Regions from separate parts of the Hafnia sp. CBA7124 genome, predicted to be linked through region 1. Evidence: predicted binding sites of a transcription regulator. Region 1 holds the regulator's gene; the other holds the start of a gene.

Evidence for each region. Region 1 encodes PhoB, which activates phosphate uptake and scavenging genes when phosphate is short. Its sites were predicted from a motif close to CTGTCATAAAACTGNCNNAT; they were not measured.
Region 2: the regulator PhoB is predicted to act here: its motif matches at 2,625-2,644, upstream of ugpB (sn-glycerol-3-phosphate ABC transporter substrate-binding protein UgpB).

Annotation. Positions count from the first base shown of each region.
Region 1 is NZ_AP017469.1:3,185,284-3,189,708, reverse strand. It holds gene CPY98_RS14715 (AAA family ATPase) at 1-696, opposite strand, end outside; gene sbcD (exonuclease subunit SbcD) at 693-1,967, opposite strand; gene phoB (phosphate response regulator transcription factor PhoB) at 2,197-2,886, shown strand; gene phoR (phosphate regulon sensor histidine kinase PhoR) at 3,137-4,425, shown strand, end outside.
Region 2 is NZ_AP017469.1:4,264,136-4,268,560, forward strand. It holds gene ugpE (sn-glycerol-3-phosphate ABC transporter permease UgpE) at 1-217, opposite strand, end outside; gene ugpA (sn-glycerol-3-phosphate ABC transporter permease UgpA) at 214-1,101, opposite strand; gene ugpB (sn-glycerol-3-phosphate ABC transporter substrate-binding protein UgpB) at 1,183-2,505, opposite strand; gene livF (high-affinity branched-chain amino acid ABC transporter ATP-binding protein LivF) at 2,695-3,396, opposite strand; gene livG (high-affinity branched-chain amino acid ABC transporter ATP-binding protein LivG) at 3,399-4,169, opposite strand; gene CPY98_RS19395 (high-affinity branched-chain amino acid ABC transporter permease LivM) at 4,166-4,425, opposite strand, start outside.

The sequences.
Region 1 (4,425 bases):
CTGCTCTTCACGTTGTAATTCAGACAAACGCTCGGAAAGCTGGTTAAGCGCTTCTTCGCTGAGCAGCTCTACGCCTGCGGCGCGTTCATGCAGGGTATCAAGATCGATTTTTGCCTGTTTGAAACGCTGGAATATTTGCTCGGATAGCTGACCATAAATTTCGGTGCCGGTGAGTTCTTCCAGTAATTCAGCCCGCTCGGCCGGATCGGCGTTGAGGAAGGCGGCGAACTGGCCCTGTGACAGCATCATCGACTTGGTGAAACGGCCAAAATCTAAACCGGTAATATCGGCAATTTTATGCAGCTTGGTTTGGATTTTGTCGGTGATGATTTCACCATCGGCGATATGTGCAAGCTCTACCTTTGGTGTTTGTAAATTGCCATCTGGCTTGTTATTGGCGCGGCGCTGGCTCCAGAAGGCGCGATAGCCGACGCCTTTCACTTCGAATTCAACTTCGGCCAACGATTCGGCGGTGCCGCGTGTCATCAGCTCATTTTGCGTTGGCGACACTTTCAAGCGCGGCGTTTGGTGATACAGCGCCAAACAGAGTGCGTCGAGCAGCGTCGTTTTCCCTGCGCCGGTTGGGCCGGTGATGGCAAATAAGCCGTTATTGGCAAAGTCTTCACGGGTGAAATCGATCTTCCATTCGCCCTTGAGCGAGTTGATATTTTTTAACCGTAGGCTGAGGATTTTCATGCGCCATTCTCCTCGCGAGTGTCGTCTTGCTGTTGCGCTAACACCAGTTCATCCAACACCTGATGGAATTGATTTCGAATGCGTGATTGCTGTGCGAGTAGCGCGTCATCGTCGGTTTCTTCCTGTGCCAAACGGCGTTCAAACACATCGCTAACGCTCAGCTCGCTCAGCGTTTCTTTGTCTTGGCGCGTGAGGGCGCTTAAGCGTTGTTCTTTACTGCGGCGCAGCAAAATCACCTCAACGGGAAGGCTTTCTGCCTGCTGCTGGATCCGACGTTGCAGATCGTTTAAATAGGCGCTGCTGCTGATTTCAATATCTAGCCAGACCGGTTTTTCGCTCTCACTATGATCCGCCTTGATGGGTTTAAAGGCGGCGAGTTGTTGCTCGATTTGCTCAATGCTGCCTTTGATGAGCTGCATTGGCTGAAATTGGGGAACCGGCAAGAGCGTCACTTTGTCCAGCGTAGCACCAGAGAAATCCACTAAGCAGATGCTTTTCTCGCTGCCCAGTTCATCGAAGCTAAGGGGGATCGGCGAGCCGCTGTAGCGAATATGCTCGCTGCTGGTCACTCGCTGCGGACGATGGATATGGCCCAGTGCAATGTAATCGGCAGGAGGAAACGCGGAGGCCGGGAACGCATCGAGTGAACCAATATAGATATCACGCACTGAGTCAGACGTGCTGGCACCGATAGTGGTGAGATGTCCGGTGGCAATAATCGGCAGATTTCCACCTAAGGCGTCGCGTTCGGCAACGGCCAGATCGTACAACGACTGGTAATGTGCCGCGATAGCCTGCTGTAGCGCGTTTTGTTTTTCTGCGGCAGATTGCCCCGCCAGGCTGGTTTGGATATCTCGTGGGCGCAGATAAGGCACCGCGCACAGAATCGCGCCGACGGAACCGTCGCGTTGTTTAAGCGGTAATACCTGCTGTTGTAAATCGCCCGCGCTGCTGGCGATAACCTGTGTGTTCAAGCAGGCCAGCAAAGCGCGAGATTCATTCAGCGTGGCGACGGAGTCATGGTTGCCACCTAACACCACTAACTGGCAGCCCGTTGCCTGTAATTCCACCACGAAGCGGTTATACAGTTCGCGCGCGTAGCTCGGCGGTGAACCGGTATCAAACACGTCACCCGCCACAATAATGGCATCGACCTGATGCGCCGATGCTTGTTCAATGAGCCAGCGCAGAAAGGCCTGATGTTCAGCGCTACGGCTTTTGGTATAAAAATGCTGACCAAGGTGCCAGTCTGAAGTATGGATAAGACGCATGCGAGTCCTGCTGTCCTTGCTGAGCGTAGCGTGAGCCACGACGGAGAATGAAATCGATTATACGCAATCTATGAGGGAGGTGAACCTATGTCCGGCACTGAGGCCATAATCAGTCTGGGTTTACAAAACCATTTATTACAGTGATGCTTGGCATATTGTTTTTTTTCATAAATCTGTCATAAATCTGACGCATAATGGCGCCCGCAACCAAACTTAAGCAGGATTAACAATGGCCAGACGCATATTGGTAGTAGAAGATGAAGCGCCAATTCGTGAAATGGTGTGTTTTGTTTTAGAGCAAAACGGCTACCAACCGGTTGAAGCCGAAGATTATGACAGCGCGGTGAACTCGCTTTCTGAGCCTTATCCTGATTTAGTGCTGCTGGATTGGATGCTGCCGGGCGGTTCTGGGATCCAGTTCATCAAACATATGAAGCGCGAGGCGTTAACGCGTGAAATTCCTGTGATGATGCTGACCGCTCGCGGTGAAGAAGAAGATCGCGTGCGCGGTTTGGAAGTGGGCGCAGATGATTACATCACCAAGCCTTTTTCGCCCAAAGAGCTGGTGGCCAGAATTAAAGCCGTGATGCGCCGTATTTCTCCGATGGCGGTGGAAGAGGTGATCGAAGTGCAGGGGCTGAGTCTCGATCCGACGTCACATCGCGTGATGGCCAACGAAGCCCCGCTGGATATGGGACCGACTGAGTTTAAGTTGCTGCATTTTTTCATGACTCATCCCGAGCGCGTTTATAGCCGCGAGCAGTTGCTAAATCATGTCTGGGGCACTAACGTTTATGTAGAAGACCGCACCGTGGATGTTCATATCCGTCGGCTGCGCAAAGCGTTGGAGCTGAGCGGGCATGATAAAATGGTGCAAACCGTACGTGGGACGGGGTATCGTTTTTCGGCGCGTTTCTAACCCGCTATGCATATGCCGTGACGCTTGTTTAAAAGATCGGGATACACGGGTCTAGCACACCGCGGGTCGCTCAGGCGGCTTGCGCCGCTACGACCCCATCGGTGTACTCCCCCTAAAATCGAGCTTAAGTAAACGGTATGATTATGCATTGGGACCCTTAGTCGGGCCTCACTGATTTTGGGTATCACTATGTCGACTATTTCTATGCGGTTAAATCCGTTTATGTTGTTAAGAACAAAGAGCCAACATCGTGCTTGAACGCCTATCGTGGAAAAGACTGCTGTTGGAGTTGCTGTTTTGCTGCATTCCGGCGGTGATCCTTGGGCTGCTGATCGGCTATTTGCCGTGGTTCCTGCTGGCTGCGGTGTCTGCGCTTTTAGGCTGGCATTTCTATAACCAGCTGCGCCTTTCGCACTGGCTATGGGTCGATCGGAGTATGACGCCACCCGCGGGGCGAGGAAGCTGGGAGCCATTGTTCTACGGGCTGTATCAGATGCAGCAGCGTAATCGACGCCGTCGTCGCGAACTGGCACTGCTGATTAAACGTTTTCGCAGCGGCGCTGAGTCATTGCCCGATGCGGTGATTATGACGACCGAAGAAGGCAATATTTTCTGGTGTAATGGCTTGGCGCAACACCTGCTCGGTTTTCGTTGGCCGGAGGATAATGGTCAGCATATTCTTAACCTTCTGCGCTACCCCGAATTCACGCATTATCTGCAATCGCAAGATTTTTCCCGTCCGCTCACGCTGCATCTCAATAATGGCCGTTTCGTTGAATTTCGTGTGATGCCGTATGCCGAAGGCCAACTGCTGATGGTGGCTCGTGATGTGACGCAAACGCGGCAGTTAGAGGGCACGCGACGTAACTTCTTTGCCAACGTCAGCCACGAACTGCGTACGCCGCTGACCGTGTTACAGGGCTATCTCGAGATGATGAACGATGACGATATGGCGGCTCCGGTGCGGCAAAAGGCGCTGGCGACCATGCAAGAGCAGACCAAGCGCATGGACAGCTTGGTGAAACAGCTATTAACTCTCTCTAAAATCGAAGCGGCTCCGCCCATTGCCTTGAATGAAATTGTTGATGTGCCGGTGATGCTGCATATGCTGGAGCGTGAGGCGCTGTCGTTGAGCAACGGTCGTCATGAAATCACCTTCCGCATCAACGATAAACTCAAAGTGTTCGGCAACGACGATCAGCTGCGTAGCGCGGTTTCTAATCTGGTATATAACGCGGTGAACCACACGCCGGACGGCACCAAAATTGAAGTCTGCTGGCAGCAAACCACCCAAGGGGCGCAGTTTGAAGTTAGCGACAATGGGCCCGGTATTGCGGCGGAGCATTTGGGGCGTTTAACGGAGCGTTTTTATCGGGTCGATAAAGCGCGCTCGCGTCAAACCGGCGGCAGCGGTTTGGGGCTTGCCATAGTCAAACACGCGCTGAATCATCATGAAGCCACGCTCAACATCATGAGTGAAATTGGCTTGGGCACGCGCTTTGTGTTTACACTGCCGCCGCATCTCATCGTGCCACTGGC
Region 2 (4,425 bases), 1.1 Mb from region 1:
ACGGTGCTCCAGCGCTACCCACGCCCTGATGCCAAACCTGCGAAACGTTATGCCACAGCTGTGAACCGGGGATCAGCGTCATCGGCACATCAAACACCTGTTGCTTATCGAGCGTTGCAGCAACGAACGCCACATACAGCGGGAATAAAATCACCATCACGCCCAACACCAGCATAATGTGGCAAAACACATCTAAGCCTTTACGGTTCTCAATCATTGGTAACGTACCTTACGCTCAACGTAGCGGAATTGGATCAGGGTTAACGCAATGACCATCAGCATCAGAACCACCGACTGCGCGGCTGAGCTGGAAAGATCGAGCCCCGCAAATCCTTCACGGTAGATTTTATAAATCAGCGTTGTCGTGGATTGCCCTGGCCCACCGCCGGTGGCTGCATCAATAACCGGAAAGGTGTCGAAGAAGGCGTAAACCAGATTAACCACCAACAAGAAGAAGCTCACCGGAGAAATCAGCGGCAACACAATATGAAAGAAGCGGCGAATCGGCCCCGCACCATCGATGGCGGCAGCTTCGAGCAAAGACTTAGGCACAGACTGTAATGCGGCGAGGAAAAACAAGAAGTTATAGCTCACCTGTTTCCATACCGAGGCCAGCACCACCAAAAACATGGCCTGACCGCTGTTTTGTGCATGGTTCCAGTTATAGCCCATCGCGCCAAGAAAATGCGATACCAGCCCCAGTCCCGGATTAAACAAAAACATCCACAGCACGGCGGCGATAGTGGGCGCAACCGCGTAAGGCAAGATAAACAAGGTTTGATAAATGCGGCGACCGCGCAAAACATGATTCACCAGCGCGGCAAAAAATAGCGACAGCACCAATCCAAAAAATGTGACCAAGCCGCTAAACCATAGCGTGGTGCGAAACGCGCCCAAATAGTAAGGATCGTGCCAAAGCGAAACAAAGTTTTGCCAACCGACAAACTCACTGGAAAGGCCGAAAGGATCGAGACTTTGTACCGAATACCACAGCGCTTCACCCGCAGGCCACAGGAAGAAAATCGCGGTGATTAAAAGCTGTGGAGCCACCAGCGCATAGGGCAACCAGCTGCATTTAAACGTGGGAGTTAGGGAACTCATAACACCTCAAAATTTGCTACCAGATACAGGCACCTGCCAATCACCTCATCTCTAAGGCGATTGGCAAGGTAGAACCAAAAACTACTTCGCCGATTTTTCAAAGCGCTCTAACAGCTGATTGCCGCGTAATACCGCTTCATCCAGTGCCTGCTGTGGCGTTTTCTTACCGGTCCAAACACCCTCAAGTTCTTCATCAACCACGGTACGAATTTGCGGCATATTGCCTAAACGGACGCCCTTGGTGAACGCCAACGGCGGCTTGTTCAGCATTTGTCGCGTGGCGACATCTGCGCCCGGATTTTTATCATAGAAGCCCTGCTGTTTGGTCAGCTCATAGGCCGCCGTCGTGATCGGCAGATAGCCGGTTTTTTGATGCCATTCGGCGGCAATCTCTGGCTTGGCTAAGAATTGGAAGAACTCCGCTACGCCTTTATAAGTTTCAGGCTTTTTGCCGTTCATCACCCACAGGCTGGCACCGCCGATAATGGCATTTTGCGGGGCATCTTTTGCGTCGGCGTCGTAGGGCATAAAAGCCACGCCGTAGTTAAATTTGGCATACTGTTTAATGTTGGCAAGCGAGCCGGAAGAGCCGGTCATCATGGCACAGTCGCCGTTATAGAATTTCGCCGTTGGCTCATCTTTACGGCCAAAGTAGCTGAAATCGCCTTTTTTGAGCATGTCGGACAGCAGTTGAATATGCTTCACCTGCAACGGCTTGTTAAACTCTAAACGCGCCGACGGGCCGCCAAAGCCGTTGTTTTCCGTGGCAAAAGGAACACCGTTCCACGCGCTGAAGTTTTCCAGTTGTACCCAGCCCTGCCAGCCAGACGCATATCCGCAGCTCATGCCGCTAGCGCGTAGCTTCGCCGCGTCGTCTGCCAGCGCCTGCCATGTTTTTGGTGGCTCATCCGGATTTAAACCCGCTTTTTTAAAAGCGTCTTTGTTGTAGTAGAGCACCGGCGTTGAACTGTTGAACGGCTGAGAAAGAAGTTGCCCAGAAGTATTATCGGCGTAATAGCCTGCGACGGTTGGAACAAACTGGGACTCATCGAAAGGAATGCCCGCCTCTTTGAATACCTGATAAACCGGCTTAATCGCCTGTTTAGCCTGCATCATGGTGGCCGTGCCGACTTCATAAACCTGCAAGATTGCTGGCGCTTTACCCGCGCGGAAAGCCGCAATCCCCGCCGCTAGGCTTTGCTCATAATCGCCTTTGTAAACCGGCACCACTTTGTATTCATTTTGAGATTGGTTAAAACGCTGAGCAAGGCTATCGACTTCAGTACCGAGCTCCGCCTCCATCGAATGCCAGAACGGAATTTCAGTGACCGCCAACGCGGGAGCGCTGAGGCAAAATGTGACCGCCAAGCTACAGATGCTGCGTTTTATTGTCTTATTCATCATGCTAAATCCCCGTCGAATGAGTGTTATCACCGTAAAAGTTGAGTGATAAAGAACGTCTTATTTTCGGGATGTACCATGACATGCGCGTATGACAGAAAAATAACCGATAGGTGAAGGAAATGTGACGGAGGGATGACGGTAACAAAGGAAAATCAGCCATCCTCAAATAAACGAAGATGGCCGAGAATTCTATCCGCCCAAATAGGCACTACGCACGGCGCTGTTTGCTAACAGCGCTGAGCCGCTGTCTTCCAGCACCACGTGCCCGTTTTCAAGCACGTAGCCACGGTCGGCCAGCTTGAGCGCCTGATTGGCATTTTGTTCGACCAGAAATATGGTCATGCCCTCTTCGCGCAGCTGTTGAATGGTATCGAAAATTTGCAGAATGATGATGGGCGCTAGGCCCAGCGACGGTTCATCGAGCAGCAACAGCTTAGGCTGGCTCATCAAGGCACGCCCGATTGCCAGCATCTGCTGTTCACCACCGGACATGGTGCCTGCGCGCTGTATACGACGTTCATACAAACGAGGGAAGAGATCGTAAACTCGCGCAATACGCTCTTGATACTGGTGGCGATCGGCAAAGAACCCGCCCATCGCCAAGTTCTCTTCCACCGTCATGCGCGAGAATACCCGACGCCCCTCCGGCACAATCGCTATTGCCTCACGCATAATGCGGGCCGTCTGCCAGTCGGTGATGTCTTGCCCAAGAAAATTGATGCGCCCCGAGGTCGCTCGCGGCTCACCGCATAGCGTGCCCAGCAGCGTCGTTTTTCCCGCACCGTTTGCACCGATAAGCGTTACGATTTCACCCTTCTGGATCTGAATACTGACGTTGTGCAGCGCCTGAATTTTTCCGTAATGAGCCGAGACATTGTCTAAAGTCAGCATAGTTACGCCTCTCCCAAATAAGCACGAATAACATCCGGATTATTGCGCACCTCTTCAGGTGAGCCTTGTGCCAGCGGGGTTCCCTGATTTACCACGTAAATTCGGTCTGAAATATCCATCACCAATTTCATATCATGCTCAATCAACAGCACAGAGACCTGATGATGATTGCGTAAATCGGCGATCAGCTCGTTAAGCTCATCGGTTTCTTTTGGGTTAAGCCCTGCGGCCGGTTCATCCAGCATCAGCAATTCAGGACGCGTCACCATACAGCGGGCTATCTCTAGTCGGCGCTGCTGACCATAGGCTAAATTCCCCGCCTGACGGTTTGAGAACTCCAGCAATCCCACGCGATCTAACCATACGGCGGCACGCTCTAATGCATCGGCCTCAGCGCGGCGAAACGTTGGCGTTTTTAGCAGGCCCGCGAATACCCCGCTTTTCAGATGTTGATGCTGTGCAACCAGCAGGTTTTCAACCACCGTCATCTCTTTGAACAAGCGGACATGCTGAAACGTGCGTACCACGCCCATTCGTGCAATTTGCTGCCCAGCCAACCCCGCAAGCTCACGGTCGCGCAGTTTAATCGAGCCGCTGCTCGGGCGATAAAAACCAGTTAAGCAGTTAAATACCGTGGTTTTGCCCGCCCCGTTCGGCCCGATAAGTGAGACAATTTCCCCCTCATTAAGCATCAGCGCAACGTTATTCACCGCTAGCAATCCGCCGAAGCGCATGCATAAATTATTCACTAGCAACAGAGGTTTGGCGCTCATGCTTGGCCTCCTTTGCGTGGGGCAAATTTCAGCTGTGGACGCTTCATTGGCAGTAATCCTTGTGGCCGCCAAATCATCATCAGCACCATCAGCGCACCGAGCAACAGCATGCTGTATTCATTTAAATCACGCATCAGTTCGCGAGACACCACCAAGATCACCGCGGCCAGAATCACCGCAAACTGCGATCCCATCCCGCCTAATACCACGATCGCCAGCACAAAGGCCGATTCCACGAAGGTGAAGGATTCAGGGC